Regions from separate parts of the Mesorhizobium sp. WSM4810 genome, predicted to be linked through region 2. Evidence: predicted binding sites of a transcription regulator. Region 2 holds the regulator's gene; the other holds the start of a gene.
What was found. Region 2 encodes LexA, which represses DNA repair genes until DNA is damaged. Its sites were predicted from a motif close to TGTTCNNNNTGTGTTCNG; they were not measured.
Positions count from the first base shown of each region.

Region 1: the regulator LexA is predicted to act here: its motif matches at 3,063-3,080, upstream of dinB (DNA polymerase IV).

Region 1 is NZ_JBVVQV010000014.1:91,498-102,835, forward strand. It holds gene AC0L3O_RS20475 (DUF6456 domain-containing protein) at 1-61, opposite strand, end outside; gene AC0L3O_RS20480 (hypothetical protein) at 172-564, opposite strand; gene AC0L3O_RS20485 (XRE family transcriptional regulator) at 1,025-1,720, shown strand; gene AC0L3O_RS20490 (hypothetical protein) at 1,949-2,251, opposite strand; gene AC0L3O_RS20495 (hypothetical protein) at 2,445-2,813, shown strand; gene dinB (DNA polymerase IV) at 3,138-4,376, shown strand; gene AC0L3O_RS20505 (FAD-dependent oxidoreductase) at 4,480-5,997, opposite strand; partial or broken gene AC0L3O_RS20510 (DUF2182 domain-containing protein) at 6,090-6,688, opposite strand; gene AC0L3O_RS20515 (hypothetical protein) at 6,688-6,984, opposite strand; partial or broken gene AC0L3O_RS20520 (DUF1326 domain-containing protein) at 6,993-7,625, opposite strand; gene AC0L3O_RS20525 (sulfite oxidase) at 7,880-9,037, shown strand; gene AC0L3O_RS20530 (DUF1330 domain-containing protein) at 9,094-10,206, opposite strand; gene AC0L3O_RS20535 (cupin domain-containing protein) at 10,283-10,939, shown strand; gene AC0L3O_RS20540 (helix-turn-helix transcriptional regulator) at 10,968-11,338, shown strand, end outside.
Region 2 is NZ_JBVVQV010000017.1:130,957-142,294, forward strand. It holds gene AC0L3O_RS23185 (CTP synthase) at 1-11, opposite strand, end outside; gene AC0L3O_RS23190 (L,D-transpeptidase) at 149-1,261, opposite strand; gene secG (preprotein translocase subunit SecG) at 1,473-1,931, opposite strand; gene tpiA (triose-phosphate isomerase) at 2,237-3,004, opposite strand; gene AC0L3O_RS23205 (SurA N-terminal domain-containing protein) at 3,151-5,043, shown strand; gene trpD (anthranilate phosphoribosyltransferase) at 5,040-6,050, shown strand; gene trpC (indole-3-glycerol phosphate synthase TrpC) at 6,055-6,906, shown strand; gene moaC (cyclic pyranopterin monophosphate synthase MoaC) at 6,973-7,470, shown strand; gene AC0L3O_RS23225 (molybdopterin molybdotransferase MoeA) at 7,470-8,675, shown strand; gene lexA (transcriptional repressor LexA) at 8,780-9,532, shown strand; gene AC0L3O_RS23235 (ComEC/Rec2 family competence protein) at 9,526-11,338, opposite strand, start outside.

The DNA of each region.
Region 1 (11,338 bases), on a different contig from region 2:
GCTCGGCCTCGCCCGTGGGTAATTTGGGCGGTTTGGCCTTTTGGGCGGTCTTCTTGCTCATCTGTGGCTCCTCGTTTCATTGCTGTCTTCGCAGAACCTGGGCTGCTCCGCGCAGCGGGGGCGAGGAACCGGGCCGCCGTGCTTGGCGAGAAGACTCTCGACCGATGCCGCTCACGCTGCGTCCGCGAGAGCCGTACGGCGATGGTCGCAGAACCGCGCCGCGTGATAGGCGCAGTAGCTTTTCAGCGGCCGCGTGCGCAAGCCGCAGCACAGCATCGCCAGTGCCGGCCGGCTGCCGGGCGCGTCGTTTTCGGGATTTTGCTCGAGCGTCAGGTCGAGCGGTGCGCGGCAGCGGTTGAACAGGCAGTCGATGAAGCGCATGGCCGCGACATGCGGCTGGCGCCCGACGGCGGCAGCGGGGCGCGGCGACGGCAGCTTGAGGGCCTCGCCGTCGGGCCCTTGGATCTCGCGCATCAACGGGCGCTGCGGCAGCCAGACCGGCGGCGCCAGCCTGGCCGGCGTGCGGGCGATGCTTTGCAATTTTGTGTCGGTATAGGCGGGCATGATGTTCTTCCATCGAGATCGAAAGGGTTGCGTAGATGCCGAAGCTGCCCCCTCTCCCCGTTCACGGGGAGAGAATGCCGGCAGGCAGGTGAGGGGCGGCGCGGCGTCGCCGATTACCTCTCCCAGGGGAAACCGCCCTGCCCGTGCGCCGGTCGAAGACGATGACCGTGCCGTCCTCGGTGCGGCTGCACGAAAGGCCCGCATTGCACGCGCCGAAATTCGGGGCCGGAGCCGTGAGGGGACGGCTCTGGCCGTTCCGGTCGCCGCCGCTGACGGCAGGGCCACCGGATCCGAGGCGCGAGCCTCGGGCTTCGTCCCGGCCGGAGAGGAGGACAGCCGGGACGGATGGGAAAGCGAGATGGAGCGTGGCTTGTGCATGGCTATATATAAGCATAACTCAAAAAATTATGCAAGCCATTCTTTCATGGACGAAACCGATTCTTATGTTTCAGATGGCGCCATGGCGAAAACCTCATTGTCGATCAAGGTCGGGGCGGCGATCCGCAAGGCGCGCAAGCAGCGCGGCCTGGTGATGCGCCATATTGCCGAGCACAACGACACCGACGTCGCCGCTGTCGGCAATTGGGAAACCGGCCGCAACCTGCCGAAAACCGAGAACCTTTTGAAGACCGCCGCCTTCCTTCGCGTCGACCCGGTGGCGCTCGGCAAGGGCGAGGTCGTCTTCCTCGACGACGCCGACAATGTTGCCGACGCCGAGATCGTCACCGACGCCGCCCCCCTGCCCGCCGGCCCGATGGACATCGAGCTTCTGGGTGCCGCGGTCGGCGGCGACGACGGTGACTTCACCTTCAACGGCGAGGTCGCCGGCTATGTCCAGCGCCCGCCCGGCATCGCCCATCTGCGCAAGGTGTTCGCCCTGCACGTGCTCTCCGACTCGATGGTGCCGCGCTACGAGCCCGGCGAGATGCTCTATTGCGGCGGCCGCGACGCTGTGCCCGGCGACCACGTGGTGATCGAGATGTTTCCCGAGGAAAACGAGCGCAACGGCAAGGCCTTCATCAAAAAGCTGGTCAAGCGGACCGCCGCCGAGTTGGTCGTCGAGCAGTACAATCCGCCGAAGTCGCTGACCTTCAACCGCTACGCGATAAAACACGTCTGGCGCGTCATCCCGCTCAAGGAACTGCTGGGGTACTAGGGCGGCGGCGGAGCGCGCCCTTCTCCCCTTGTGGGAGAAGGTGGATCGGCGCGTAGCGCCGAGCCGGATGAGGGGTGCTGGACGGAATGAGGCATCGGCAATCCGTCGCCTTCGCTTCACTTCCCTGGAGCAAAGGCAGGCGTTGGCGATCCGTCCAACACCCCTCATCCGACCTCGCTTCGCGAGGCCACCTTCTCTCACAAGGGGAGAAGGAATCGCCACTCCCCATCAAGCCCGCCTGGATCTCTCCAGCGGAACCTCGCGCTCGCCAAGCATCCGCGCCTCGGCGCGGCGCTGCTGCCGCTCGTCGATGAACGCCGCCTGGATCGAGACGGCCGCGCCCGGCAGGCCATCGGCGCGACAGGCCGAGCAGCGAAGCCGCCCCGACAGCGCCACCAGCGGCGTCTGCGCGGTCACCCCGAATCGCCTCAGCTCCGCCGGCTTCCACCATCTGTTTCGACCGCAATCGATACACTCGACCGCGATCGAGACGACCTCGGCGATCGTTGCTTCCTTGCCCGGCAATGCCATCGTCCCTGATGCCTCAGTTCCTGTTTTGTTCACAACATTAGGGGTTTTTCCCGAAGAGTCGAGTCGGTTCCGCTCAACCCATGCAAAAGTTTAACTTGTGCCATTTTTCGAGTTATGCTTCCATGTGATATCCCAGATGAATGGGCGACGGGACCGGGTCTCCGTCGCGCCGCCGCCAGCCAAGGAGACGAAGATGGACGCCCTCTCCGCCCAGTTCGCCCGCGATTGCGGCTATACCAGCGACAGCCCGGCCATGCTCGCCGCCCTCGCGGCTATCCGCCTCGACGGCATAGGCCGGGCGCGCCTCGGCCATGGCCAGCGCAAGGCGCTGGTCGACCGGCTGAAGCTCGGCGAGGCCTTGTTCCTGGCGGCGATCCGCCCGGCGCAGTCGGCTGAAGAGGCGATCGAGGACGCCGCCCGCTTCATCGCCTGTTATCGCAACATGCCGCGCTGGCGCCAGGAAAGGCGCGGCGCCGATCTCGCCCGCGCCAGGCAGCAGCTTCTGCTGGCGCGCTTCTTCCGCCGCTACGGCCACCGCCTCTGGGCACGGCAGGCGGCGTAGGCTAGAGGTGAGTAACGTCGGCGCTGCCCCGCTGCCGGCACCTTCTCCCCGTATAGTGACGGGGCGAAGGGCTGGCCGCAGCGTCGGCTCCACTTCTGCAACGCCGGAGATTGGCGAAATCCTTTGCGACGGCGTCCTTCTCCCCGTCCATATACGGGGAGAAGTGCCCGGCAGGGCGATGAGGGGCAGCGCAGACCTGAGCCGATGCCCTCCACCTGCCCTCCACGCTCCTTGACAATCCGCCCTATTTGTTCTCTTTATGTTCGCACAAAACCCACCCTCAGGACAATGCGGCGTTCGAACCGCCGCGGGCGAACGGGCCGGATGGAAGCCAACATCCTCCACGCTGATCTGGACGCTTTCTATGCCTCGGTCGAACAGTTGCTCGACCCCGCCCTGCGCGGCAAGCCGATCGCCGTCGGCGGCGGCGTCGTCTTGGCCGCGTCCTACGAGGCCAGGGCTTTTGGCGTGCGCGGCGGCATGCCGGGGCGGCGCGCGCGGGAACTCTGCCCCGGGCTGATTTTCGTCGGCGGCCATTTCAAGGATTATCAGCGGCTCGGCGATGCGGCTATTCAAGTGCTCGGCGATTTTACCCCGGTGGTCGAGCGGATTTCCATCGATGAGGCCTTTGCTGACGTCGCCGGCTGCACCCACCTGTTCGGCCCGCCGGCCGAGATCGCGACAACCATCCGCCGCCGCGTGCGGGCCGAGCTTGGCTTGCCGATCTCGGTCGGCGTGGCGCGCACCAAGCACCTGGCCAAGATCGCCTCGCAGGTGGCCAAGCCCGACGGGCTGGTAGTGGTCGATCCGCGCCACGAGCTGGAGTTCCTTCACGATCTGCCGGTCGAGCTGATGTGGGGCGTCGGTCCGGTCACCAGGGAGCGGCTGGCCGGCATTGGTGTGCGCACCATCGGCGAACTGGCGAAGACCAATGGTGGGTCGCTGGAGCGTCTGCTCGGCCCGGCGGCAGGTGAAAAACTCAACGCGCTGGCCTGGAACCGCGATCCGCGAAAACTCGAGACGCAGCGCCGGGCACGATCGGCCGGCGCGCAATCGGCGCTCGGCAGGAAACCGGCCGAGGCAAAAATCTTCGTACCCACCCTGCTGCATCTGGCCGACAGGGTCGCCACCAGGCTGCGGGCGAAATCCCGGCCCGGCCGCACGGTGACGGTCCGCGTCCGCTTTGCCGATCTGCGCTCGGTGACGCGTTCGATCACGCTCGACCAGCCGATTTCGGCAACCGCGATGCTGGCCGAGATCGCCGAGGCGCTGGTGCGCAAGGTGCTTGTCGATCATCCGCACGAAAAGACCATTTCGCTGCTGGCGATCGCCGTCTCGCATCTGGAGAAGCAGCCGGCCCTGCAGCTGGAACTGCCGCTCGGCCTCGACGACGACCGCCTCCGCCCCGGCACCAGGAAGGGTGCGGCGCGCTGGACCGCGGACCGCGCCATCGACAAGATCCGCGACCGCTTCGGCTGGGAGGCGGTCGGCTATGCCTCGGCGCTCGGCCAATCGCGATCGGTCCCCGATGCGTTTCGCGAGCTGGCCGAAAAGGAATTGTAAGTAAGGGAAGGCAGTAGGCAGTAGGGGGGTAGGGGAATGGCCCCTGGAATGGCGTCCTCACCACTGCCCACTGCCCACTGCCCACTGCCTACTGCCTACTGCCCTACTCGCTTCCCAGCGGCGCCACGGCCGGTCCGTTCAAGGCCGTGCCATCGATTGCAAAATGCGAACCGTGGCAGGGGCAGTCCCAGCAGCGCTCGAGCGAGTTCCAGTGGACGTGGCAGCCGACATGCGTGCATGCGGCCGAGCGCTTGTAGAGCGTGCCGTCGTCATCGCGAAATGCGGCGATCTTGCTGAGCCCTTCGCGGACGATGGCACCTTCTCCCGGTCGCAGCTTATCGACGGAATCGATCTCGCCAGGCGCGATATATTCGGCAAAACTCTTGATCGCCGTCGCATTCTCCGACAGGTAATCGCCGATCGCGCCTGCCGTCTTGCGCGATGGCTCGTAGAGTTCGCGCCAGGGACTTTCCTCCTTCAGAATCAGGTCTGAAATCAACAGGCCGGCGACAACGCCATGGGTAATGCCCTGGCCGGAATCCCCGGTCGCCACAAAGACGCGGCTGTCGCCAGGATTGCGGCCGATGAACCCCGCATAATCGACGGTCTCCATCACCTGCCCGGACCACCGGTTGATTTCCACGCCGACATCGGGCACCAGCCTTTTGGTCCAGGCCGTCAGGGCCGCGAAACGGTCACCGGCATCATCGGCCTGTCCTGTCTTGTGGTCTTCACCTCCGACGATCAGGAAGTCGGTCCGACCGTCGCCAGGCTGAAGCCGAACGTAGTGATAAGGGTCTTCAGTATCCCAATACAGCGCATCCGGTATGGTATCGCGCGCGATCTCGAACGACATCGCGTAGGTTCGATAGGGCGCTTGCTTGGTGTGAAGCGCGACCCGATCGTTGATCGGCGAGTTGGTGGCGACAACGGCCGATCTGGCAGACACGGTAGAGCCTGAAACCGTGGTTACACGCACGCCGCCATCAGTCTCCTCGACCTTTTCGACGATAGTATCAGCATAAAGCACGCCGCCGCGCGCGCGGATGGCCGCGGCCAGCCCGCGGAGATATTTGAGCGGGTGGAAGGTCGCCTGATTGGCGTATCGAAGGGCCTGCACATCCGAAAAGCCTGCAAATGGCACGCCCCTGGTCTTCTCGACCTCGACACCGATCTTCAGAGCGGCGTCCAGTTCGCGCGTGATATCGGATTCCTGGCTGCCGGAAGCCGGAAAGAGAAAGCCATCAAGGCGCCGGAAATCGCAAGCGATACGCTCGGTCTCCCGGATGGATTGGATACGGTCGATAGCGGCCGATTGGCTGTGGTAAAAAATCCGCGCCAGGTCCTCGCCGCGCAATTTGGTCAGCTCCGAAAAATAGTCGTCGCAGACAGATGACAGGTGCGCAGTGGTGCGAGCCGTCATGCCGCTTCCGATCCGGCCGCGATCGAGGACAGCCACCTTTTGCCCGGCGACGGCCAGTTCGTAGGCGACCGACAGTCCGGCAATCCCAGACCCGACGACCACGACATCGACCTGTTCGCTTTGCCCGAGCGGCACCGCATCGGGCACGACTTCGGTCGCCGCCCAGAGCGATACAGTCCTTTCATCGCTAACATTCATCGGCGGAGCCTCCCATCCACGATATTCGGTAACGGATGCGAGACTTCAAAGTTCCTCGACGCTTTGAATGCCGACAGAGGCGGCCCTGGTCGTCAGACCAAAAGCTTTGCGCTGCCCCAGGCGATCAGGGCGATGCCGGCTGCCCGGCCAACCCACGGGCCGGCAGGAAACAGTTTTTCCGCCAGCACCAGAATGGCGAGCGCGGCAACCCACACCAGATTCATGACGCCACCCACGAACAACAACGCCATCAGCATCCAGCAGCATCCGACACAAAACGCCCCGTGCAGTGCGCCGAGACGCAGCGCGCCAGTTGCGTGCGGACGCCAGTGGCGGGCAAGGAACGCCGTCGGTGCCCGGCAATGCGACAGGCAGGCGTTCTTGAAGGGCGAGAGCTGATACAGGCCCGCGCCGATCAGGACGATGGCTGAAAGCCAGCGGCTTTGCGAACTCATCATCGTCGCCGAAACGAAGGCTTCGCGTTCGAGCAGCCAATGCAATGCGGTTGCCGCGACGGAGAACCCCAGCCAGACCAGAGGTAGCCTGCCATGAACACGCCGGTCGGCGCGAGCTTGTCCTGGATCTGACCCTGTGCCAGCGCATGGCGATGCACGCGCGCATAGAGCAGGATGGTTGGCGCCGCACTCGGCGACATCATGGCGACCATCATGACCCACCACATGGCGATCATCAGCGCCCAGTTCGCGGCCCCCAGGCCCGCGGCTCCGTCGCCATCGCGCTCATGTCCATGCCGGACATGCCAGACATATCCATGCCAGACATATCCATACCGGGCATATCGGATGTCATGTTCGGAGTTTGCAGGTGGGGGAATAGCGCGAGCCTCGACATCTCCCACGCATTCATGCCGAGCCCTGCGCCGGCGGCGATGTAAAGCCAGGCCAGCAGGCACAGCGCCACCACGCCCGCAATCGTGATGACGCGGTCGCGCTTGAGCAGCCGTTCCAGTGGCGACCCGCCGTTCATGCGCCGCGTCAGGCCCGCACCACCCCGCGATTGTTGAGATGCAGCCGCGCGAACTGGCCGTAACTGTCTTTAGTGGTCACCTGAACCGGCCCGCTGGTGCGCTCGAAGCGCTGCCGATCTCGGCGACGGCATATTCGAAGCCGTTCGGCAACACGATTTGAGCCCGCGAGTCCGCGCCCGTCACCTTGTTGCGGATCGGCTCGCCGACGGTTTCGATGTAGTCCTTGACGAAGATGCGGCCCCTGCGGCCGTCGATATTGAGGTCGAGATCGATCTTGGTGAAAACCGGCTCGTTCATTTTTGTCACGGTCGAGGCGTAGACGGCGAACATCGTCGCGAACGGGTCGGTGTCCTGGCCGGTCATGATGCGCAGCAGCGCGTTACGCTGCTGGTCGGTTGCCTTCTCGTCGACGAAAGCGATGGCTTCGCCGTTGCCCTCGTAGATTGCGCCGGGCCATTTGAAGATCGCGGCGATGCGCAGGCCGTCGAGAACGGTCTCGCCATGATGACCTTCATCGATCTGGATGCCGGCCACGGCATGGCAATGGCCCTTGTCGGGCAGCGCATTGAATTGACAGTTGCAGCCATATTCGCAGGTGCAATTGACGAGTGTCGCGCCCCTTGATTTCCCAAGACGTCATGCTGTCCTCCCTGATCTCGAAATATTAGACGATCATCATACACTGGACTCTTCCCTCTCAAAGGCGCACCCTCAAAAAGGCGAAACCCAAGCGAGAGTTTCGTCCAAGGCTTCACATGTTTGAGATGCGCCGCTGATCGCTTGACCTGTCCGGATAATCTCCGGGTGGGGCAAACGTTCATTGCGCCTATCCGTGTTCAGGCTGCGGCCTAAGGCACGTGCAGCCTGTTTCCGGATCAACTGGGAGGAAACAACATGCCTGATCTTCAACGCAGAGAACTTCTTGTTCAGGGAAGTGCTGCCCTTGCCGCAATTGCTTCTCTCTATACCTCGCGTCGGGCTTACGCTTTTCCAACACGGGCGAGCGAGGAAGTTATTCGGTGGCTGGACCAGCCGACCGAAAATCCCGATCCGGTCGGTATCCAGAAGCAGCTTGTCTGGGAGGATCTGGACAGCTGGATAACGCCAAACGACAAGTTCTTCAGCATCTCGCATTTCAATCGACCAACCATCGACGAGAAGACATGGTCGATGGAGATTGGCGGTCTGGTTAAGAAGCCCCTGAAATTGACCCTCGCCGACATCAAGGCGCGGCCGCGCCAGGAGGTCGTTTTCACAGTCGAATGCTCGGGCAACCACGGTTTTCCGTTTTTCACCGGCGGCATCGGCAATGCCCGCTGGGCAGGGACGCCGCTCGCCCCGATCCTCGAGGAAGCCGGCGTCCTGGAAGATGGCATCGAGGTGGTCTTTTTCGGCACTGACACCGGCGAGGTCGCCATCCGCGACGTCAAGATGCAGCAGAACTTCGCGCGCAGCATGTCGCTTGCCGAAGCGACGAACCCAGACAACCTGCTCTGCTATGAAATGAACGGAGCCGCCTTGCCGGCGGCCAATGGTTTTCCGCTGCGGCTGATTGCTCCGGGCTGGTACGGCATCGCCAACGTCAAGTGGCTGGAGCGCATCGAGGTGCGCGACACCCGCTTCATGAGCCTTCTGATGGCGCGTGACTATGTCACCATCCGGGAGGAAGAGCGCAATGGCGAGACCGTGTGGACCGAGGACTCAGTCGGGCGAGCGCTGATAAAGTCCGCGCCCGCGAAGGTCACCCGCAAGGACTCGGACTACCGCATCATTGGGGCAGCCTGGGGGGCACCGATCGATCGGGTCGAAGTGCAAATCGATCAAGCGCCATGGGCACCGGCGACCATCGACCGCAGCGAGGAGGCCGAACACGCCTGGAAGATCTGGTCCCTGGATTGGCCAAATCCGTCGCCTGGAGAACACACGGTGACCTCGCGCGCGGTCAGCACCACGGGACAGGTTCAACCGGCAATGGACGATCCCTTGATTGCCAAGAAACACACATACTGGGAAAGCAATGGCCAGGTGACGCGCCGCGTGCGTGTCGTTTGATAGACTTTGCGGGAAGGTGAAGCAGGCAGCGCCTGATCGCAGACTGGTTGCCAGCGTCAGTCCTTGGATGCCGTGATGACGAGCGCTGGCATGTCGAAAGCGACGGCGCCGGCTGCTGTCACGTAAGGCATAAGTGCCCGCTCGGCCTCCTCCAGAAGCCGATTGAACTGCTCGTTGTCCAAAAGCCCGCCCAACGTCCAGATGCAGGCTCTTTCAGTCGAGATCAGCGACTCGATCGAGGCAAAACGGACCGTTCCGCGGTGCCGCTTCACCTCGGCACGCTCTATGCCTGCCTTCGCGCAGAGCGAGCGCAGTAACTCCGCATTGCCGAGCACAAAGGGCGCGCGGAACGCGTTCGCAACGTCGGCCCCAAACAGCCGTTCAAGCATATCCGCCACTGCGGCATAGCCGGGCGACTGGTCGAGCGAGTCGCAGACCGCGACGGCGAGCCGGCCGCCGGACTTAAGCACGCGCATCATTTCCCGCAGTCCGGCTGCTCGATCGTCGAAGAACATCAGGCCGAACTGGCTGACCGCGGCGTCGAAGCTTTCATCCGGGAAAGGGATCTGCTCAGCGCGCCCTTCTCGCCAATCGATGCGAGTGCTTTTGCGGCGGGCAACGCAAAGCATATCGGGATTGGGATCAAGCCCGACCACCTTGCCCTCCGCGCCAACGCGGTCGAGGGCCGCGAGCGCCAGCACACCCGTACCGCAGGCAATGTCGATCACGCAGTCGCCCCTCCCTATTCGCGCCTCGGCGGCGACGATAGGCCCCCATTGTCGGAACAGCGCTGGAACGAACAGTGAGTCGTAGATTTCAGCCGGAGTTTTCGATATCTTGCCCCGGCGGGTCTGGGCCGCCGCTTGCTCCGATCCCGGCGTTGCACCTTCAAGGAACACTGCGTTGGATCGGGTTCCGGCGACGCGTAGCGCCTTCAGCGGCTCGTATTCGGGCGATGAATACCAGCGCCGGGCATGCTCGCCGTCGGCAAATTCGACGATGACCGGATAGACCGGCTGCCAGTCTCCTTCGACAAGGTCGGATTTCCCGCCCAGCACCAGATAGCGCCCTCCATACTGTTCAACCGTTGCAAAGACCCCTGCCAGATACTGCTCGACCTTGGCCTGGTCGGTGATTTCACGCACGTCGAAGAAGCAATAGGTAGACATGGCCGACCTCCGTTGATCGCATGGACTCCACGGGATGCGCGGTGGATATACTGTTCGGCGCATAGTAGACTTGGCCATGGGCACGCTCCATGACCCAGCGTCTCAATCGCTTGCTGCAGCGTCCGTTCTGGCGCGATCGCCTGGGCGGCCATCGGAAGAGGTCGTTGCCGATGCCGCACCTTCGGCCGCGCCGGACAAGGATGTGCTTTCGGATGTGCTGCGCGTGGTAAAGCTCACCGGCGCGCTTTTCTTCTGGGTCGATGCCTCTTCGCCCTGGAGCGTGGAAGTGCCGCGGGCGGGTTCATTTGCCCATCTTATCCTGCCGCGCGCCCAACATGTGATTTCCTACCACATCATCACCCAAGGATCGGGCTCGGTCAGCATCGGTGACGATCCGCCGATGGAGTTTGCCGAAGGCGACATACTTGTGATCCCGCATGAGGATTCGTACGCGATGTGCAGTGCGCCCGGAGTGCGATCAGGTTTGAGCCCGGAAGATTCGCTCGATTTCTTTCGCGCCATGGCGGCCGGACAACTGCCCTTCGTGATCAACGAAGGTGGCGACGGCCTCCTCCTGACCAGATATGTCTGCGGTTTCCTTGGCTGCGATGCACGGCCGTTCAATCCTCTGCTCGGGGCCCTGCCTCCGCTGATACGCATCCGGCGCGCGGCCGGCGCACCGAGCGATCTGCTCGACGCTGGCAGAGGTGTCCGTTCAACGGCCAGGCGCTGAATGCATCCGCCTGCGCCTCAGCGAGTTGATGTTCGTTGAGGTCGTTCGCCGCTATCTTGAGGCACTGCCGCCGGAGCAGACCGGCTGGCTGGCCGGCTTGCGCGACCCCGCCGTCGGCCGGGCTGTTGCGCTTGTCCACGAGAATCCGGCGCGCGGCTGGACAATTGAAGAACTCGCACGCGAAACCGGCGTCTCGCGGTCCGTCCTCGCGGCCCGCTTCACGCGTCTCGTCGGCTGCCCACCGATGCAGTATCTCACGCGATGGCGCGTACAACTGGCCGCACGACTGCTCACTGATGGGCTGGCCAAAGTCTCGGCGGTCGGGCGTGATGTCGGCTACGAGTCCGAAGCGGCCTTCAGCCGGAGCTTCAAGAAGCTCGCGGGCGTCTCGCCGGCTGG
Region 2 (11,338 bases):
ATGGGAGTCATCGCTTAACGCGGCCGAATTGATTCCGCCAGAGAAAAAACCGCCGCGAAGGCTTTTTCCCAAGAAGGCGCCCTGGTGATGCTCGAACCAAAACAAAAGGGCCGGCGAGGCCGGCCCTTTTGTTTGACCCGCCAAGGCGTCAGATGATGACGACCTTGGTGCCCACTTTCACCCTGCGATAAAGGTCCATGACGTGCTCGTTGATCATGCGGAAACAGCCGTTGGAGGAGCTCGTCCCGATCGACTGCGGCGCAATGGTGCCGTGAATGCGCAGATGGGTGTCCTTCCTGCCGTCGTAGAGATAGATGGCGCGCGCGCCGAGCGGGTTATCGCCGCCGCCGGGCATGCCGTCCTTGTACCGGCCGTAATTCTTCGGCTCACGCTTCTGCATGTCGAGCGTCGGGATCCAGCGGGGCCATTCCTGCTTGTCGCCGACGGCGACCGTGCCCTTGAACTGCAGGCCGTCACGACCGACCGCAATCGCATAACGGCGGGCGGTCCAGGAGGATTCGACGAGATAGAGACGGCGCGCACTCGTATCGATGACGATGGTGCCGGGGCTGTAGCCGGTGAATTCGACCTCTTGCGGCACGAACTCCGGCTTCACCTTGAACTGCTTCCTGGCTTCCTTGCTGGCGAGCGCGGCATCGAGGGCGCGGGTCTCGGGGAGCAGCGACATCGACGAGGACGTGCCGCCGAACAGGCCGGCGAACAGCCCGACGCGCTGGGGCTTCTGTCCGACCGGCTCGCTGCGCAATTCGCCGTTGTTGCCGGTCAGCGCGACGTTCATGGCCTCGGCGGGAATGGCCTCGGCCGACTGGATTGCTGCGATGGGTTGAATCGGGTCGATGATCTTGACCGGCCTGGCATCGGCCAGCCTGGCCTTGCCAGCGGACTTATCCTTCTTGGCGAGGCCCTTCCTGGCAAGATACGCCTGCCGTTCCGCGTCCGACTTGGCTTTGGCCGCCTCGCGCATCGCCAGCTTCCTTGCCTCGATCGCCTTTACTCGAGCAGCCTGCTTGTCAGCCGCGATCTTGGCTTCGATCTTCCTGATCTGGGCAAGATCTGCCGCGCTTGGGTCTTTTTTCTTCTTGAGGAGCTTGAGTTGCGCCGTGTCGCTTTTGGCGGCGACGTTGACGACGTCAGTTGTGATTGCAGGGGCCGAATTGCCCGCCGGCATGGCCGCGTAAGCGGGCGCACCAAGGCTGAGCACGGCCCAAAGGCCGGCTAAAATGAAGCTGCGAAGCTGCATGGCGAAGATCCGATCGTTCAATGCTTGTTGCCACGGCGTTGCCCGGCGTCCCCCAAGGACCCCGAATGTGCCGCGCGCAATCTATAATCGATTAATCGGAGACGCCTCAAGCGCCCTGGCGTGCCGCGCCCGGTCGAATCCTCGCGATCGTGCGGCATTTGCCGCGACTGTGTTCAAACAACAACAGATCGCGGCGCCAGACGTCTGCTGATTACTGGTTTGGAACCTGCGGCGTTACTGGCTGGGTGGCGCCGTTTGTGGCCGGCGGCGTGGTCGCTCCCGCCGCTGGCGGTGCAGCGGGGGCCGGGGCTGCGGCATCATTGCCGGAAGGCGGCGTTGGCGCCGTATTGCCGGACGGCGGTGTCGGCGTCGTGGTGCCAGGCAACTGGTTGAGCACGCCGCCCCCGCCGTTCGTCACAGGCACGCGATCGAGAATGTCGATCGGCTTCTCGCCGTAACGGGCGACGATCGACAAGGTCAGCGAGGTGGCGAAGAACGCCGCCGCCAGGATCGCCGTCGCCCGCGTCAGCGCGTTGGCGGCACCGCGCGCGGTCATGAAGCCCGATCCGCCGCCGATGCCGAGGCCCCCGCCTTCGGAGCGCTGCAGCAGCACCACGCCGACAAGAGCGAGCACGACCATTAGGTGGACGACGATCAGTACGGTTTCCATAATTTATCCTGGCAAAGCCTTGCGCGGCCGCAGATACGACCGGTGATTTGGAGGCGGCTCAATACAATGCTTTGACGGCAATTCCAAGCCCGTGGCCGGAATATGGGAAGCAATGCGGCCGTTGCAACATTTTCCGCTGCGGCACAGTATCCGAAGTGCCCGACAGCCTTTCGATGCTAAAGCATGTCGCGCAAAAGCATGCCCTTGGGCCTGACCCGAGGGTGTGCAGCGGTTTTGCGATAACGACATGCGTAAAAACAACAACCTAAAGCGCGTCGCATTAGGCCGGCCAAACGCGACGCGCTTTAGGAGATGTTTCGATAGGCTTCGGCAATGCCGAGAAAGTCCGCCGCCTTCAGGCTGGCGCCGCCGACCAGCGCGCCGTCGACATTTTTTACGCCCAGCAGTTCGACCGCGTTCGACGGCTTGACCGAGCCGCCATAGAGGATACGCATCTTTGCCGCTGCGCTGCCAAGCTTTTCCGACAGTTTTTCGCGAATATGCGCATGCGCCTCAGCAACGTCGGCGGCAGTCGGCGTCAGCCCCGTGCCGATCGCCCATACCGGCTCGTAGGCGATGACGGTATTCGATGCCGTTGCATTCGGCGGCACCGAGCCGGCGACCTGGCGCGACAGCACGTCGAGCGTGGCGCCCGCCTCGCGCTCGGCTCTCGTCTCGCCGATGCAGATGATGGCAACCAGCCCGGCGCGCCACGCGGCGGACGCCTTTGCCTGGACAATGGCGTCGTCCTCGTTTTGATCGGCGCGGCGTTCGGAATGGCCGACGATGACGTGACTGGCGCCCGCATCTTTCAGCATCTCGGCCGAAATACAGCCGGTATGGGCGCCGCTCTCCTTGCTGTGGCAATCCTCGCCCCCGGCCCGGACCGGCGTGCGCGACAAGATCTCCGCGGCATGCGCAAGCAGCGTCGCCGGAACGCAGACCAGCGCTTCGGTCTCGGCATCGAGCCCGCTCATGAAGCCGTTGCCGATCATCCTGAGTTCGTTGAGTGAGGCGCTGGTGCCGTTCATTTTCCAGTTGCCGGCGACCAGCGGGCGGATTCCAGGCGTCATGGGATTTGCTTCTCCGGGCAATATTCGGCTGCGTCCTCACTACCAAACTCAGCCCACAAAGCAATCGACAGTGGGCCGGAAGGACGCTATTGCGCTTGTTTCAGACTCGGCGCATGCGAAAATGCGCGAAAAAATCGGAAGTGACCATGCTTGGTATCTTGAGAAGCGCGGCTGGGACCTGGATCGCGAAAGCGCTGCTGATATTGTTGGTGTTGAGCTTCGCCGTCTGGGGCATTTCCGGACAGATGGTCGGTGGTTTTGCAGGCCACGACGCCGTTGTCACGGCCGGCGGCACCAAAGTGTCGATCAACGAGTATCGGCTGGCCTATGACCGGCAGATCAGCGTGATGTCGCAGCAATTCGGCCAGCGCATCAGCCGCGAGCAGGCGACGGCGCTCGGCCTCGACAACCAGGTGCTGGCGCAACTCGTGTCGGGCGCGGTCCTCGATGAGCAGGCCCGCAAGCTCGGGCTTGGGCTGTCCAAGGACCGGCTGGCCCAACTCACGCATGAAGACCCGGCCTTCAAGGGTCCCGGCGGCAACTTCGACAGAAGGACTTTCGAATACATACTGCAACAGGTCGGCATGCGGCCGGAAGACTATCTCAGGAATCGCGCCCAGGTGGCTGTGCGCCAGCAGATCGTCGAGGCGGTTTCGGACGGCGTCAAGGCCCCGAATACGTTCTTGAAGGCGGTCGCGCTTTATCGTGGCGAAGACCGCACCATCGACTATTTGACCTTGCCGAAATCGCTGGTCGAGCCGATCGAAGCGCCATCCGACACTACGCTTTCGGCGTATTTCGAGGAAAACAAGAAGACCTATGCGGCGCCCGAATACCGCAAATTCTCCTATGTCAGGCTCGAGCCGGAAGACATCATGGATGTGAGTGCCGTGACCGACCAGCAGGTCAGCGACGACTACAACAAGAACAAGGGGCGCTACACCACGGCGGAAACGCGCACCATCGAACAACTCGTGTTCAAAACGCCCGATGCCGCGAAGGCCGCGCTCGATTCACTCAAGACCGGCGCGACATTCGACAAACTCGTCGCCGCCGAGGGCAAGACGCAGGCCGACACGCTGCTCGGCACGCTGTCCAAGGACAAGATCGCCGATAAGGCGGTGGCGGATGCGGCGTTTGCGCTCAACGTCAACGAAGTCAGCCCGGTCGTTCAGGGCGCCTTCGGTCCGGTGCTGCTGCGCGTCACCGAGATCAAGCCCGAAGTGGTGAAGCCGCTGGCCGAAGTGGCCGCCGACATCCGCAAGGACCTGGCGCTGGGCGAGGCAAGCCGCATTCTGCTCGACGTGCATGACAGTTACGAAGACAGCCGCGCTTCGGGCAGCACGCTCGAGCAAGCGGCCGAAAAACTGAAGCTGAAGGTCGTCACCGTCGACGCGATCGATCGCACCGGCCTGAGGCCGGACGGCGCCATCGTCAAGGATCTGCCGGAATCGCCGGAGCTGATCAAGGCGGTGTTCGATGCCGAACCCGGCACCGAGAATCCCGACCTCACCACTGCCAACAACGGCTTCGTGTTCTACGAGGTGGATTCGGTCACGCCGGCCCGCGACCGCACGCTGGATGAAGTCCGCCAGAAGGTGGTGGCCGACTGGACGGCGGCGGAAACGACCAAGCGGCTCACCGCAAAAGCGCAGGAGCTCGAAAAGCGTCTCGAGGCCGGCACTACGCTCGACGTGATCGCGAGCGAGCTCAAGCTTGAGAAGCAGACCAAGCGCGGCGTCAAGCGCGGGGCGGACGACGCCGATTTCGGCAAGGAAGGGGCGGCTGCGATGTTCGGCGAAGGCGAAGGCGGGACCGGATTGATCCCCTCGCCCACCGGCGACGGACAGATCCTGTTCAGGATTGCCGAAGTGTTCGAGCCTGCCGGAGCCGACGCCAGCTCGGTGCCGGACGACGAGCAGAAATCGTTCACCGCCGGCATGTCCGACGACCTTCTCGACCAGTTGGTGGCGCAGCTGCAGACGCAATATGACGTTCGCATCGACCAAACCGCCGTTGCCCAAGCCCTGACAAGATGAGCGCGCTCAAGACCCATATCGCCAAGGTCGCCGCTGGCAGCTCCCTTTCCTTCGAGGAAGCGCGCGATGCCTTCGACATCATCATGTCGGGCGACGCTACGCCCGGCCAGATCGGCGGCTTCCTGATGGCGCTGCGCGTGCGCGGCGAGACTGTGAGCGAGATTTCCGGCGCCGTCGCCACCATGCGCGCCAAGATGCTGCGCGTCGACGCGCCGGCTGGCGCCATCGACATCGTCGGCACCGGCGGCGACAATTCGCACAGCGTCAACATCTCGACCGCATCCGCGTTCGTCATCGCCGCCTGCGGCGTGCCGGTGGCCAAGCACGGCAATCGCGGACTGTCCTCGCAGACCGGCGCCGCCGACGTGCTGACCGCGCTTGGCGTCAAGCTCGACATCCCGCCGGAAACGATCGGCCGCTGCATCCACGACGCAGGCGTCGGCTTCATGTTCGCACCGGCGCATCATCCGGCGATGAAGCATGTCGGCCCGATCCGCGCCGAGCTCGGCACCCGCACAATCTTCAACCTGCTTGGCCCGCTCTCCAATCCGGCTGGTGTCGTCAGGCAGATGGTTGGCGTCTTCTTGCCGGAATGGATCATGCCGGTGGCCGAGACGTTGAAGGCACTGGGCGCCGACCACGCCTGGGTCGCCCATGGCGACGGCTATGACGAGATCACCACCACCGGCGAAACCCAGGTCGCCGAACTGGTCGGCGGCGAGATCCGCAGCTTTACGCTGACCCCGGAAGCGGTCGGGCTGAAGCGGCATACCAAGGACGAGTTGCGCGGCGGCGATGCCGCCTACAACGCCCAGGCGCTGCGCGACATGCTGGGCGGCGCTGCCGGCGCCTTTCGCGATACGGTGCTGATGAACGCCGGCGCCGGACTGGTGGTGGCGGGAAAGGCGACGACGCTTGCCGATGGCATGGCGACGGCGGCGCAAGCCATCGACAGCGGCCGGGCGCTAAAGGTGCTTGACCGGCTGGTCGAGATTTCAAACGGATAGCGCCGTGTCTGATATCCTGCGCAAGATCGAAGCCTACAAGCGCGACGAGATCGCGGCGGCGAAGGCACGGGTGCCGTTTGCCGAAATCAAGGCACGGGCGAGGGCTACCGATGCACCGCGCGGCTTTCTCTCGGCCCTTGAAGCCAAACGCAAATCCGGCAGTTTCGCGCTGATCGCCGAGATCAAGAAGGCGAGCCCGTCCAAGGGCCTGATCCGCGCCGATTTCGATCCGCCGGCGCTGGCCCAGGCATATGCCAAAGGTGGGGCTGCCTGCCTGTCGGTGCTGACCGATGCGCCGTCTTTCCAAGGGGCGCCTGAATTCCTCACCGATGCGCGCAGCGCCGTGACATTGCCGGCTTTGCGCAAGGATTTTCTGTTCGAGCCCTATCAGGTGTTCGAGGCCCGTGCGTGGGGCGCGGACGCCATCCTGATCATCATGGCGAGCGTCGATGACGCCGTAGCCAGGGAACTCGAAACGACGGCTTTCGAGCTCGGCATGGACGCGCTGGTCGAGGTGCATGACGAGGCCGAGACGGAACGCGCGCTGAAACTGTCGTCGCGGCTGATCGGCATCAACAACCGCAATCTCCGGACATTCGAAACCAGCATCGAGACATCGGAGCGGCTCGCGGCGATGGTGCCGGCCGACCGGCTGCTGGTCAGCGAGAGCGGTATTTTCTCGCACCAGGACTGCCGCAGGCTGGAACGGAGCGACATTGGCACTTTCCTCGTCGGCGAGAGCCTGATGCGGCAACTGGACGTGGCCACTGCGACGCACCTGCTTTTGACGGGCAAGGCGCCCGCCAATGCATCTGCCCGAAAGTCGGAATCGCTTTTCGGAGAGCATGATGCATAGATACAAAGCGTTAGAGCGTGCTTTGTGCGTCCAAACGGACGGACGTCGCTCCAGGGTGACCTGACGATGTCGGCCGCCCTCACCCATCTTGGCGCGGAAGGCGAAGCCAATATGGTCGATGTCGGCGACAAGGCGGAGACGACGCGCACGGCGATCGCCGAAGGTCTTGTCTCGATGCGGCCCGAAACGCTGAAAATGATTCTGGACGGCGATGCCAGGAAAGGCGACGTGCTGGGCACGGCGCGCATCGCCGGCATCATGGCGGCCAAGAGGACGCATGAGCTGATCCCGCTCTGCCACCCGCTGCTGTTGACCAAGATATCGGTAGATATCGAACCGGACGCGAAGCTGCCCGGTCTGAAGGTCACGGCGCTGGCCCGCGTCACCGGCAAGACCGGCGTCGAGATGGAAGCGCTGACTGCCGTCTCGGTCGCCTGCCTGACCATCTATGATATGGCCAAGGCGGTCGACCGCGGCATGGCGATCTCCAACATCAGGCTGATGGAAAAGACCGGCGGCAAATCCGGCGACTACAAGGCGGACGCCCAGGGGGCAGGCCGATAATGGCGCTGCTTGCGGTCGCCCAGGCGCTCGAGCACCTGCTTGAGGACGCTGCGCCCTTGCAGGCTGAAAGCGTCGCCCTGATGGACGCCGCCGACCGCGTGCTGGCGGAGCCGCTCATCGCGCTCCGCACCCAGCCGCCATTCAACGCGTCGGCCATGGACGGCTATGCCGTGCGGGCCGACGATGTCGCCTCCGTGCCCGCGAGACTTTCGGTGATCGGCATGGCGCCGGCCGGACGCGGCTTTGCCGGGACAGTCGGCCCGGCGCAGGCCGTGCGCATCTTCACCGGCGCGCCGCTTCCCGCTGGCGCCGACACCATCGTCATCCAGGAGAATGTCCGCGACCTCGGCGGCGGCATCGTCGAAGTGACCGCGCCGACGGTTGAAGGCCGCAACATCCGCCGCCTCGGGCTCGATTTCTCGCAGGGCGACGCGCTGCTGGAGAAAGGCCGCCTGCTTGATCCGGCGGCATTGTCGCTGGCGGCATCGGCCAACCACCAACAGGTCAGCGTGGTGAAACGGCCGCTGGTCGCCATCATCGCCACCGGCGACGAATTGCTGCCGCCGGGCAGCGACCTTGGCCCCGACCAGATCATCTCCTCCAATGCCTATGGCGTCGCCGCCGCGGCCCGCTCGGTCGGCGCCTGCGCACTCGATCTCGGCATCGCCCCCGACCGCAAGGAGGCGATCGCCGCGCTGGTGAAAAAAGCCGTCGCCGCAGGCGCGGACGTCATCGTTACGCTGGGCGGCGCCTCGGTCGGCGACCACGACCTCGTCCATGACGTGCTGACCGGTGAAGGCATGGCGCTCGATTTCTGGAAAATCGCCATGCGGCCCGGCAAGCCACTGATGTTCGGGCGGCTGGGCGACATCCGCTGCATCGGCCTGCCCGGCAATCCGGTGGCCAGCCTGGTCTGCACGCAGCTCTTTCTGAAGCCGCTGCTGGCGCGGCTCGGCGGCCGCGCTTTCCGCCAGGACATGCGTCAGGCGCGGCTTGGCGCCGCCATGCCGGCCAACGATCTCAGACAGGACTATGTACGCGCGGTGGTGAAGGAAGAAGCCGGCACGCTTGAGGCAACGCCGTTCAGTATCCAGGATTCCTCGATGCTCAGAATGCTGGCCGACGCCAACGGACTGGTCGTGCGCGAGCCATTCGCTCCCGCGGCCGCAGCGGGCGCCGCCTGCAGCGTGCTGATGCTACGCTGAACAAAGCGTCAACACATTCATTAAACTTTAAATGGTTGCGGAACACAAATGGAACAGATAGTGTTTGTTCTGGGTTTGTTTTTCTGATTCTGTTGGGGGTCGCGATGCTGACACGCAAACAACATGAACTGCTGATGTTCATCCACGAGCGGCTGAAGGAAAGCGGCATTCCGCCCTCGTTCGATGAGATGAAGGAAGCGCTCGACCTCGCCTCCAAATCGGGGATCCACCGGCTGATCACGGCGCTGGAGGAACGCGGTTTCATTCGCCGCCTGCCCAACCGCGCCCGCGCGCTGGAGGTGCTGCGCCTGCCCGATTCGATCGCGCCGGGCCTCAATGCGGCGCGCAAATTCTCGCCGAGCGTCATTCAAGGCAGCCTTGGGCAAGGCGGCCTTGGACAGGGCGGCCTCGGACGGCAGATCAAGCCGGCGCCTTCGCGCATGCGTGCGGCCGGCAATGACGACGACGTCGTTGCCACCGTCTCCATACCGGTGATGGGCCGCATCGCTGCCGGTGTGCCGATCGACGCCATCCAGCACCAGACGCATTCGATCTCGGTGCCACCGGACATGATCACCGGCGGCACGCACTACGCGCTGGAGGTCAAGGGTGATTCGATGATCGAGGCCGGCATCTTCGACGGCGACACGGTCATCATCCGCAACGCCGACACCGCCCAGCCTGGCGAGATCATTGTCGCTCTGGTCGACGAGGAGGAAGCGACGCTGAAGCGATTCCGCCGCAAAGGTGCCTCGATCGCACTGGAAGCCGCCAATCCGGCCTACGAGACGCGCATCTTCGGGCCGGACCGGGTCAAGGTGCAGGGCAAGCTCGTCGGACTGATCCGGCGTTACTGAACGGCAGGCTTCTTGGGTTTCTCGGCCCTGAGGTATGGCGGCAGGCCCCTCGCCTCGCGCGAAAACCGCCGCTGCTCATGCCAGGGCCTGTATGGCTGTCTGACGGCAAAACGGATTTCTGCGCGCGTCGTCGCCGATAGCGGATCGAAGAAGACGGCGGCACTGCCCATGCGAGCGAGCTGCCGTTTGGTGACGACGAGAACCAGCGGGTTGCGGCAGGGTTTGTAATAGGCTGTGGCATCGTCGATGACGATCAAATCCGCAAAGGCACAGGCCGGCCGCGCGGTTTTGCGGTTGTCGGCGAGCGCAATGAGCGCGCCGGACGGATGCCGGGCCAAGCACAGGCCGGCAGTGCAGGTGAAAGGCGCTCCCGGTGGCAGGTCGGCCGGGTCGGCGATGTCGAACCGCACATCTCCTTTTTCGAATGTCTCCGGCTCGACGATCGTTGTTGAAACCAGCGCATGTTTCCAGTTGTCGGTGGTGAATTCGTTCGAACGCATCCGGTTGACGGCAAGTTCGCCGCCGCCGATCGGCAGCGCCACCAGATGCGCATCCTCCGAGATCAGCACGTCGGGGGTGCGCGTCTCGGAAATCGTCAGCAGGCCGGCGAGCGCAAAGGGAAGTGCCGCAAGTCGCAGCCATGTCGTCGCCATCGTGGCGATGACCAGGGCGACCGTCACCAGCAGAACCGATTGCAACGAAATCAGGCCGACTGCATCGACCGGCGAACGCTCCGAGATCCATCCCGAAATTGCAATCATCGCCGTCAGGCCCTTGCCCATCATGTAGAGGAAAGGGCCGTCGAGGCCGAAAGGCATTGCCAAGGCGCTGAGGACGGCCAGGAACATGACGATCGTGACGATCGGCATGACGGCCAGATTGGCGAACAGGCTGAGCGGCGAGACGCGCTGGAAGTGCCAGATGGCGAAGAGCGCGGTGGCGCTGCCGGCAATGATGGACGTCATTGCGATGGTGCCTGCCCCGGCGACGAGCTTGCGCGTGACGAAAGCGACCGGTGACCGTCGCTGTCGCGGCGCCTTGGCCTTGTCGGCACGATAGTCGGACCAACCGGCATAGGCGCCCACGAGAGCCGCAGTCGCGGCGAACGACATCTGGAAGCTTGCGCCGACCACCTCGTGCGGCGACACGACGATAACGGCGATGGCCGAAATCGCCAGGTTGCGCATGGTGAGTGCCGCCCGGTCGAACAGCACGGCGACAAGCATTACCGCCAGCATGATGAAGCTGCGTTCAGCCGCGACCACGATACCGGAAAAGATCAGATAGGCAGCGATGGAGACGAGTGCGGCAGCAGCCGCATATTTCTTGACCGGCCGGCGCGACGAAAAGTCGGGAAACAGCGCAAAGGCGCCGCGCAGCAATCCCATGACGGTGCCGGCGACAAGCGCCATGTGCAGGCCGGAAATGGAGATGATGTGGTAGATGCCGGTGCGCCGCATCGATTCGTTTATCTCTTCGGGGATGCCGGCACGCACGCCGACGATCAGCGCAGCGGCAATCTCCCCCTCGGCACCACCGATGCTGTCCCTGATATGGTCGGCGATGGTTTCGCGCGCCTTCTCGATCGACGAAGAAAGGCGTGCGGTTAACGGTGCATCTTCGGAGACGACGATCTTTGGACTGCCGAGGAAAAAGCCACTGGCACCGATACCGGCGAAATAGCTGTCAAAGGAAAAGTCAAAGCTGTCCGGTCTGACCGGGCCAGTCGGAGGCAGAAGCCTCACATAGCCGGTTGCCACCGAGCCTGCGGTCATCTCAGCGGGAATCTTGCGTGCCGACACCCTG